Regions from separate parts of the Pediococcus acidilactici genome, predicted to be linked through region 2. Evidence: riboswitches for the same ligand, from Rfam matches in the RefSeq annotation. Region 2 holds a riboswitch; the other holds the start of a gene.
What was found. Region 2 has a riboswitch for FMN ahead of ribD (bifunctional diaminohydroxyphosphoribosylaminopyrimidine deaminase/5-amino-6-(5-phosphoribosylamino)uracil reductase RibD). Riboswitches for the same ligand answer to the same signal wherever they lie in the genome.

Region 1: linked by a shared signal. The riboswitch ahead of I6H64_RS00300 (ECF transporter S component) and the one ahead of ribD (bifunctional diaminohydroxyphosphoribosylaminopyrimidine deaminase/5-amino-6-(5-phosphoribosylamino)uracil reductase RibD) in region 2 are both predicted to bind FMN.

Annotation. Positions count from the first base shown of each region.
Region 1 covers NZ_CP066046.1:66,458-71,738, reverse strand. Annotated here, with positions in the region: gene dltA (D-alanine--poly(phosphoribitol) ligase subunit DltA) at 1-276, opposite strand, end outside; gene I6H64_RS00315 (teichoic acid D-Ala incorporation-associated protein DltX) at 291-440, opposite strand; gene I6H64_RS00310 (biotin transporter BioY) at 726-1,220, opposite strand; gene I6H64_RS00305 (hypothetical protein) at 1,435-1,593, opposite strand; gene I6H64_RS00300 (ECF transporter S component) at 1,697-2,278, opposite strand; FMN riboswitch at 2,404-2,528, opposite strand; gene I6H64_RS00295 (MerR family transcriptional regulator) at 2,581-3,033, opposite strand; gene I6H64_RS00290 (MDR family MFS transporter) at 3,185-4,663, shown strand; gene I6H64_RS00285 (DUF4811 domain-containing protein) at 4,663-5,281, shown strand, end outside.
Region 2 covers NZ_CP066046.1:746,218-751,498, reverse strand. Annotated here, with positions in the region: gene folP (dihydropteroate synthase) at 1-762, shown strand, start outside; FMN riboswitch at 1,442-1,576, shown strand; gene ribD (bifunctional diaminohydroxyphosphoribosylaminopyrimidine deaminase/5-amino-6-(5-phosphoribosylamino)uracil reductase RibD) at 1,667-2,740, shown strand; gene I6H64_RS03655 (riboflavin synthase) at 2,741-3,340, shown strand; gene I6H64_RS03650 (bifunctional 3,4-dihydroxy-2-butanone-4-phosphate synthase/GTP cyclohydrolase II) at 3,333-4,547, shown strand; gene ribH (6,7-dimethyl-8-ribityllumazine synthase) at 4,552-5,025, shown strand; gene I6H64_RS03640 (NAD(P)H-dependent oxidoreductase) at 5,097-5,281, opposite strand, start outside.

The sequences.
Region 1 (5,281 bases), 680 kb from region 2:
TTCTGGATTAGAATGCCGGTCAATTGGAACGTAAGCATGACCGCTTTTAACTGCTCCTAAAAAGGCCGCCACCATTTCAAATGTTTGTCCCCCATAAATCATAATGGGAGCTTGTTCCATAATATTTTGTTCTAAAATGTAAGCCGCTAAATTATCTGAGAAAGCTTTTAATTCACCATATGTGTGCGTATTTCCCAAATAATCATAAGCAATCCAGTCCGGATGCTCTTGGGCAATTGAATCAATCTTTTCAATTACGTTTGTAACTTTTTGCAAATCAAAACCTCCTGCTAAAATTCGTTGTAAATGAAAGTCCCGCCAGACATTCCACTATACCCGTATAAATAAAGTAAAATCACAAAAACTAAAAAGTAAAATACTGTCCTTGTGATGAATTTAACCGAATCGTGTTGCCACAGATTCTTAAGAAAACCGATCACCACAATCCCCCCTGTTTTTTGCTATTGGTTTAGTTTGCAAAGGTTGCGTTAGGTCGCTAACCCTGCTAAACGTTACGCAAAATTATGGCATGATTTGAATTTTTTGTAAAGTAACCGTAACATTACGGGCTTAAAAAGTTCACATTTGTCACATTCTATTCATAAATTATCTGCCGATTATTTCCGTCGTTACGGCGTTTATCAAATTTATCTCATAAAAGTTTAAAAAAAGCTAAAATTTAGCCTCCGGGAGCTGGTCTTGACTAAATTTTAGCTTTGTAGCGTCTATTTTATTTTTAAGCGTCGGCCCACTAAAGCCACTAACGCAGATTTAATAACGTCTCCAGGAATGAAAAAGGCGTTTGCAAGCACCGCCTTAGAAAATGCCATCCGCATATTAATTGCAAATCCAACAATTCCCAATAAATCAATTACTAGAACCGCAATGATGGCAACTTTTGCAAAGAGACCAAACCAATCTTGTCGACCATGTGACGTCCACCATGCCAATAACACTGCTCCTACAAGATACCCCAATAGGTAACCGCCCGTCGGTCCCATAAATACGGCTACTCCACCCCGCATTCCGGTTAAGACTGGCATGCCTAGCAAGGCCAGTAGCAGAAACGCGCCGATGGTGATTGCGGCTTCTCCTGGAGTAAGGATTAACCCCACTAATAAAATTCCAATATTTTGCACCGTGATGGGAACCGGAATCAATCCCATTGGAAGATTAGGAACCAATCCCAACCCAATGATAATTGCCAGTAATAATGCCATTTTTGTTATACTTCGCGCGTCAAGCCGCATAAACTTCACCTCTAAATTTGGCCTTCCAACCGAACAGTTGAATTACCTTATTCCAAAAATGTTGTTTATCAACCATTTTTGATGAAGCTTTATTATAGCATGTTGCGCATTAGCTGCTATTTTCGGTTACCGTTAACCGATATTATAATATGTAGTAATTTTTGAAATTAGGACTGTCGCGAGCCTAATCTCCGTGGTTTAGCGAACTGGCTAACCCGCGTTCTGGAACCCAGCTCTCTCCGGTTAACCAAAACAGGGACCAATCGCCAAAACCGCGATTAGTCCCTGTTTCTGTTAATCCTTTGTGTTCTGTTGCTGCACAGTCGAAACGAGTTCCAGCCACCAATTTTCTCCGGTTAACTATATTTTGGCCTTAATCGCCTAAACCGCGATTAAGGCCAAAATCAAGTTAATCCTCAAAAATTACCCGGTGGCTTCCACTCTCTTTATTTTTCTCCCCTTCTCACTATCGGCATCAGCCTAAAGTACAGTAATCCAATTACTGCTCCTACTATGATTCCCTTTAAAATGTTGAACGGTAGCACCCCGTACAACACCATATTTAACGTCGAGATATTTATTTGGAAACTTGCCAATTTCATATACAGTGGTAACAAAACAAACAGATTTGCCACACTCATCACCACGGTCATCAAGGCCGTTCCTAACAGCACTCCCTTAACTAGCGCCATTACAGCTTGGTGATGTGGCTGATCTTCTGCGCGTTTCAAAAACGAATAGATTGGTAGAACGTATGCTACCGCCGCCATCCAATTTGCTACCGCTCCAAGGGCTCCCGCCGGGTTGCTATCCCGAACAATAATGTCCAATAGCCCAGCTAATCCAGCCGTCGCCATTCCCCACACGGGCCCAAACAAAACGGTTCCGATCAAGACCGGTACGTCCGCAAAGTCAATCTTTAAGAACGAAAACCCCGGTAAAATCGGAAAATCAATGAAAATCAACACAAACGAAATGGCTGCCAGCATTGCGACAATCACCATCTTATTAACTTTAGAAACACTCATGTTACTGCCTCCTTTAGAATCGGAGCACCTTCTTGGTAACTTATTTCCACAAAAAAACGCCGTTGCTCGAGTTCGGGGCAACAGCGTTAAAAACCGAATTAAAAAATTCAGTGCGCGTCAATAAATTCAATCTCCCTTTATCTAGACTTTAACTATCGGTTTCGGAATTTCACCGAATCAGCTGTCAAAAATGACAGGTCATGGACTGTACCACCGGTCGGGAATTACACCCTGCCCCTTGAAGATGAACCTTATTTTTTATAAGTATTTCACTATAAATATAGCCTACTAATTAATCTTCGTCAATCATTTGTTTTTTTGATTTTGAAATAGCTTTCACCGTCTTGCATCACGTCTATCAGCAGGTGTTCTTCCGCAGGTAAGTTCTTCACTTCACCCAAGTCGATTTCATAGCCGTTTTCAATTTCGTAGCCCTTGTTTACCCGGGACTGCAAAAAAATTCGTAACATTTTCATTAACTTACGATTGTCCTCGGCTTTTTTAGCTGCCATCGCTAACGTATACCCCTTATTAAGGTAATGGGCAATGTTTCCGGCTTGAATAAGTGCAGGGTACGTATATTTACGCTGGCCCGACTCTGATACATTGGTCTTTACGTAGCCTTTCTTTTCCCAATAACGTAATTGACGAGGTGACACATCAATTGCCTTTGCCACATCGCCAATACTTAGTAACAAAGACTCGCTCGCAATGATTCTTTTTAACATATCGACCCGATCTGACGGATTTCCCATGATTCTCCTCCTGAAGTTAACCTGATTGACTTTGTCCGTTTATTTAATTTAATTATAACTTCTCTAACATCTTTGTCAAATAAGTTGACAAAGATGGTATACCGGACTATAGTATCTAAGAATAGTTTTTATGAAAAGAGGTTGTAAGCTTATGACACAAGCATTTGATGCACATGGAAAACCCTATAAGCGGTCTTTATTGATCCTTGTGCTTTTAATTGGTTCATTTTGTACCGTTTTGAACCAAACCATTTTAACCACGGCCTTTCCTACTTTAATGAAGGCCTTCGATATCAGTACCTCGACTGTGCAATGGCTCACGACTGGTTTCTTGATGGTCAACGGGATCATGATTCCCATTAGTGCCTGGTTGACTAGCCGGATTCCTTCCAAACGGCTATACCTTTCAGCCATGACGATATTTTTAATTGGGACCACGTTCTGTTACGTAGCCCCGTCGTTTTCAGTACTCCTTGCTGGACGACTAATCCAAGCGCTAGGGGTCGGAATTACGATGCCCCTTTTGCAAACCATGATGCTAACCATTTTCCCCGCTAACCAACGTGGTTCAGCGATGGGACTTGCCGGCCTAGTTGTCGGGGTGGCTCCAGCAATTGGGCCGACCCTTTCTGGATGGGTCATTGATAACTACCACTGGCGGACTTTATTTGGGATGATTATCCCAACCGTCATTGTAGTTTTAATTGCTGGTTTCTTCTTTATGAAAGACGTTTTGAAAACGGAGCACACCCAACTCGATTGGATTTCAGCTGCACTTTCAACCATTGGTTTTGGTAGTTTGCTCTTTGGCTTCTCCGAAGTTGGTGACAAGGGCTGGACTGATTCCTTAGTTGTAGCCACCTTAATTATCGGGGCAATCTTCGTAATCCTATTTGGGGCGCGTCAATTACGGAGTAAAAATCCGTTCCTTGACCTACGGGTATTGAAGATTCCTGAATTTTCAATTTCAGCAACCCTTAGTTCGGTTTCCATGATTGCCATGGTCGGTGCAGAAATGGTTCTTCCTCTTTACATCCAAACTGTACGTGGCGAATCTGCCTTTCATTCTGGATTAACATTATTGCCTGGGGCATTAATGATGGGGGTTCTTAGCCCGATTACCGGACGTCTCTTCGATAGAATTGGGGCACGCCGGTTAGCGACTACCGGGATGTTCTTGTTAACAATCGGAACGTTACCATTTGCTTTCATCACCCGGACCACTCCAATGCTTTACATCATCGTGTTATACGCAATTCGGATGGCTGGAATCTCAATGGCAATGATGCCGGTTACTACTGCCGGAATGAACTCGTTGCCATTTGACAAGATGGGGCACGGAACCGCGGTTAACAACACCCTTCGGCAAGTTGCTAGTTCGATGGGAACTGCTATTTTAGTCAGTGTGCTAACCAACGTTACTAACAACCAAATGCCTGCTAAACACTTATTGAAAGCTGAACCACTTGCTTACAAAGACCAAGCCTTTAATGCCACTATCAGTGGTTACCACGCATCGTTTTGGATCGCGGTTGGCTTCAGTGCCTTAGGTCTAATCATTGCCTTCTTTGTTAGCAACCGTTCTGGTAGTTCAGCCGAAGTACAACCTCAAGCTGGAGGTGAAAAATAATGATTATTTTTCTACTAATACTTGCTGTGATCGCAACCTTTGTTTCAATGACCCTAATTCCCAAACCCGTGGTTCGTTACATCTGTACCACTATTTCTGCCATCGTGGTCGTTGGCTCAGTAGCGCTATTGGTAATGAACGACCGGGAACATTTCGGAATGAAGAAGATCACCGAAACAACTACCCAAACCGTTTACTCAGTTTCACCTTCAAAACAAATGCCCATGTTACTTTATAAGAATATTGGGACCGATGGTAAGGAACGAGTTTACGTTTATAAAAAGGATGCGGACAAAAAGAAAACTTCCCACACCGAATTGGAAAAAACTACTAACCGGGTTAAGACCACTAACGACGACCAAGCCCGTTTAGAGAAGAAAACCACCCGTTGGGTATACAAAAACGATACCTACCGCCTTTGGTTTGGCATCGCCGGAAACGACCGGGAAGTTTCCCACCGGGTTAACACCTTCTACGTGCCTAAAAATTGGCCAACTTTGTCAACTACCGAAGCCGCTAAATTGCAAAAATTGGTTAAACAAAATCAAGCTTCTATGAAAAAGGATGCTACTAAGTACGTAAAAGCTAAGGTAACCGCAACGGTTAAGGACACCTTAA
Region 2 (5,281 bases):
ACTCCCGATTCTTTTTACGATGGCGGCTGGTATCAAAGTGAAACCGCAATCTTAAAACGGGTCTCTGAAATGGTTGACGCTGGAGTAGACGTTATCGAAGTTGGTGGCCAAACTACTCGGCCAGGCTTTGTAGAAATTCCCCCGGAGGAAGAGTTCAAACGAGTTACCCAAGTACTCGACCTAATTCAAAAGAACTTTAGTCAAGTGGCGGTAGCGATTGATACTTATAAATACGCGGTAATGGAACGGGTGATCGATTATGTCGATATCATTAATGACGTCAACGCCTTTACCGATGACCAACGAAAGCTGGCACTGATGCGTAATTCTAATGTTGGACTGCTAACGATGCACAGCGCGCGTAATAAAGATTACGATAACCTTACGGCAGAAATGAAGACATTCTTTGAAGAAAATATTGCCACGCTAGTTCAAAACGGAATTAATATTAATCGAATTGCGTTAGATCAGGGGATTGGTTACGCGAAAAAAGCGGATGGCTACCAAGACTACGCGATGATGAAAAATATCGACCAGTTTAATTACCTAAACCGGCCCATGATGATTGCCATTTCGAGAAAAGGGTTTGGGGCTAAATTATTCGGGTTACCAAAAGAAGACCGGCTCCCGGTAACGCTGGTGGCTGAGGCATATATGTATCTGCATGGTGGCCGGATTTTACGAGTCCACGACATTGCCGAAACGGTTCAACTAGCTAAAATGTTGGACGTCATCCAAAATGGGTATTGGTTTGGTAGTTAGCTTTAACCACACTAAATGATGAGTAATTGGATAAAAATCTTAAAAAGCTATTTCAGTGAGGGTGAGACAAAAGTTAGTTTGTTTCGCGCTCTTTTTTATTTAATAAAGTTAGGAAGATTTAAAAAGCGGAAGGAAATGTGATCAGCCGGGACAAAATGATATAATCGGATACGTAATTAAGTAGGGGATCTGCAACCCCCGAAAAATTGCCGCCGTTTGAGTTTTTATATGGCACCCCTCAAAAAATCCAGAGGCGTGGAGGTGTCAGATATGAATAACTTGAAAGGGATTGTTAATGGCGTGGGCGCTTGCTTTCTACGTGGTATGCCGGGGCATTTTGCTTCTGGCTAAAGCTTACGAGATAATAAAAAAAGCTAATCACATTAAGTAATTAGCTCGCACATTAAAACCCATCGGCGTGGCAAGGGAGGCACCCCTTGCCTTTTCCATTATGATATCATCAATCAAAATAAAATCAAGCAAAGGGAGCGTGAGTTAAATGCCAGGTATCATTACCGGAGCTTTAATATTTTTAGGGCTATCTTATTTAGTATTTTTTGGCGCTCAGGTGTACCATCGGGTTAAAACTGGACATTGGGAGAAATAAAAATACAAAGTTTGTTTAGTTGTATTCGACTAAACTTTTATTAAAGAGTAAACTCTGTTTCGAAAACTGAATAGATTTCTTCGGGGCAGGGTGTAATTCCCGACCGACGGTGACAACTCAGTGTTGAAGTCCGTGACCCGCTTTTTTTGCGGTTGACCTAGTGCAAGTCTAGGACCGACAGTATAGTCTGGATGGGAGAAGAAAAAACGCGAAAATTTCGTACTCTTTTTGTATGCTTTTTGGCATACTCTCGTATGAAATCTTTTTGGCTATCAAAAATCCGCCCCACACTTTATAGTGCGGGGCTTTTTATATGGGGTGATTTTGATTACTAAACAAGATTTTATGGATTTAGCTTTTAAATTAGCTTTGAAAGGAAAGGGCAAAACGTGGACCAACCCATTAGTTGGGGCTGTTATCGTTAAGAACGGTGAAATTTTGGCTACGGGATATCATCATCAATTCGGTAAAGAGCACGCGGAGATTGATGCGTTAAACCGGTTAGAAAACATCAACGCAGCCTTTGGCGCCACAATGTATGTGAGTATGGAACCGTGCAGTCACTTTGGCAAAACCCCTCCTTGTGCGACTAGGCTAGTTGAGGTTGGTATTAAAAAAGTTGTCATTGGCCAGCTGGATCCTAATCCATTAGTGTCAGGTAAGGGAGTTTCGATTTTAAAAAATGCGGGGATTGAAGTAACAAATTTAAATTTGAAATTACCAGAAAATTTAAAATATAACTTTTACTATAACCGTGGCCGGCCGTACATTACCGTTAAATATGCTATGACATTAGATGGAAAAATTAATCGCCAATCTAATCTGAGAAGCTTTATCACTGGGAATGAAGTTTTCGCGGATAGTCAACAGTTACGCCTTACAAATCAAGCTATTTTGGTGGGCGAAAATACAGCATTGACTGATAATCCATCGCTGTCTGTTAGAAATATAAATACGCCTTACCAACCTTGGCGAGTCGTTGTAGCTAATAATGCCGACCAGCTGCCAAACAATTTAAAAATATTTCAAGATCATTTAAAAACAATTGTACTTTCCCGGACGGTCACAAAGAAGAGATGGCCTAAAGGAATTAACATCGTTATCGATTCTAAATGGAATCCTAAAAAAATTGCAGAATATTTAGCTAAAATTGGGGTCCAGAGTCTTTTAATCGAAGGTGGTAGTCACTTACATGCTGAATTTATAGCTAGCAATCTTGTTGACGAAATTATTGTTTATGTAGCGCCCAAAATCTTTGGCGGTCAAGGATTACCAGCTGTTCAGGGAAAAGCTGCACAATCATCGAATTTTCAGTTAGTCAGCCGAGAATTCATTGGGTTAGATACGAAGTTTAAGTTAAGGAGAATGTAAATGTTTACAGGGATTATTAATGATTATGGGGCGGCTGCTCAAATTGATCGACATCAAAACTCTTCTAAAATAAAAATTACTACTTCATTAGTAAAAGAGATTAATAGCAAAATCGGAGATAGTATCGCGGTAAACGGAGTATGTTTAACAATCACAAGAATTTTTACGGACGGATTTCAAGTAGATGTTATGCCCGAGACTACTAAAAGAACCGCATTTAACAGGTTTAGAGTTGGCACAAAAGTAAATCTTGAACCTGCGCTTTTGCCAACTGATCGAATAGATGGCCATTTTGTTTTAGGACATGTGGACACTACGGCTACTTTGATTAAAAAGGTCGTCGACGACAACGCCATAGATTTTGAATTCACTATCGGTAATGATTTCAAACAATACATCGTGGAAAAGGGGTCGATTGCTCTAGATGGCGTCAGCTTAACCATTGTAAAAGTTATTGAAAACCATTTTATCGTTAGCTTGATACCGCACACAATTAAAGAAACTACTTTTAAATACTTAAAGATTGGAAATCAAGTAAATGTCGAGACTGATATTTTAGGCAAGTATATTCTTAGCAAAAAGAGGGATTTTAATGGTTAAAAAAGACGTACTTACGCGAGTGGAAGAAGCTCTTCAGGTTTTAAAAAAAGGTCAATTAATTATCGTTGCTGATGATGTTGAACGTGAAGGAGAGGGTGATATGGTGGGGCTAGCTGAACATGTTACCCCTGAAAACGTAAATACCATGATTTCTCATGCACGTGGGTTATTATGCGTTCCAATGAGTTTAGATTTAGCTAAAAAATTAGGCCTCCATTCGATGACTGACGACTCAACGGATGCGTTCGGTACTGCTTTTACTGTTAGTACTGATGCTAAAAGTACCACAACTGGCATTTCAGCGTATGATCGTGCTAAAACTATTAAACAATTAGTTGATCCACTATCAAAGTATGATGATTTTTATCATCCAGGCCATATATTCCCGCTAATTGCTAAAAAGGGTGGTGTGTTAGAACGACCAGGACACACTGAAGCCGCTGTTGATTTAGCTAAACTTGCTAATAGCACTCCAGCCGCTTATATCATGGAAATCTTGAAAAAAAACGGTAAGATGGCCAGAAAAAAAGATCTCAAGTCACTAGCAGAAGGGTTGCAGATGCCTTTAATTACGGTAAAAGAAATCAAGTACTACCGATTATTAAAAGATCAGCAACTCGTTAAAAGCGTCGCAAAAGTTAATTTGCCAACTAAATATGGAAATTTTAATTTAGAAGCATTTGAAACCCCAAATAGCCAAGAGCCTACTTTATTAATATCTAAAGGCCAGCTAAAACACGCGGATTCGCTACTATTACGGTTGCATTCGGAATGCCTTACCGGGGATGTTTTTGGTTCATTACGATGTGACTGCGGAGATCAGTTAATAGCTAGTTTACAGCAAATTGAAAAAAAGGGCTCAGGAGCTGTTTTATATTTGCGTCAGGAAGGCCGTGGAATTGGGTTAACCAATAAATTAAAGGCTTATATGTTACAAGAAGCCGGACTAGACACTGTAGATGCTAATTTAAAGCTGGGATTTCAAGCTGATGAACGAGAATATGACATTGCTGCAGCTATCTTGAAACAAAAGGGGATTTCTAAAGTTGAGTTGTTAACTAATAATCCCGATAAAATTACCCAATTAACTAAATATGGAATTCATATAGAGAAGAGGATTCCGCTTGAAATGAATCCTAATGATAATAATTTGAGTTATTTAAAAACGAAAAAACAAAAAATGCATCATTTGCTTACGGAGGTTTGATAGTATGAGAGAAGCTTACGGAAAACTTAATGGTAAAGGTAAAAAAATTGGTATTGTTGTTGCTAAGTTTAATGAGTTAGTAACTAGAAAATTATTAGATGGAGCTAAACAAGGTTTAGAACAGCTGGGAGTGGAAGCTAATAATATAATAGTTTATTGGGTTCCAGGAGCCTTTGAAATCCCACGGGTAGTCAAGCTATTAAGTAATTCGGGTAAAGTAGACGGCATAATTTCATTAGGTGCTGTAATTCGCGGTGAAACTTCTCATTATGATTATGTATGTAACGAAGTTTCGAGTGGAATTAGTCAGGTAAGCTTAAATAACAAAGTTCCAGTAATGTTTGGGATACTAACGACTGATAGTATGAATCAAGCCTTGGACAGGGAAAGAGGCAAATCGGGTAATAAAGGAATTGAATGTGCTAGTGGTGTCATAGAAATGATTAATTTAGAAAATGAATTAAAATTGAATAAATAACCTATTGTTATAAGGTAATAATCAAAAACAGCCCTGATAACCATCTTTGGTTACCAGGGCTGTTTTTATATCTAATCAAGTATTTTTTCTAAGAACGCAGTGTGTTCATCTGGAGATGCAGTTTCCACGTTTCCGAAATGCAGCCAGTTAACTTTATCAGGCGTAATCCCAACGGATCCTAAGGTACCGTTAATAAACAACCCTTGAATTGGATCACCGCTAGCTTTTAAAATTTCCTTAGTCATGGAAGCCGTAG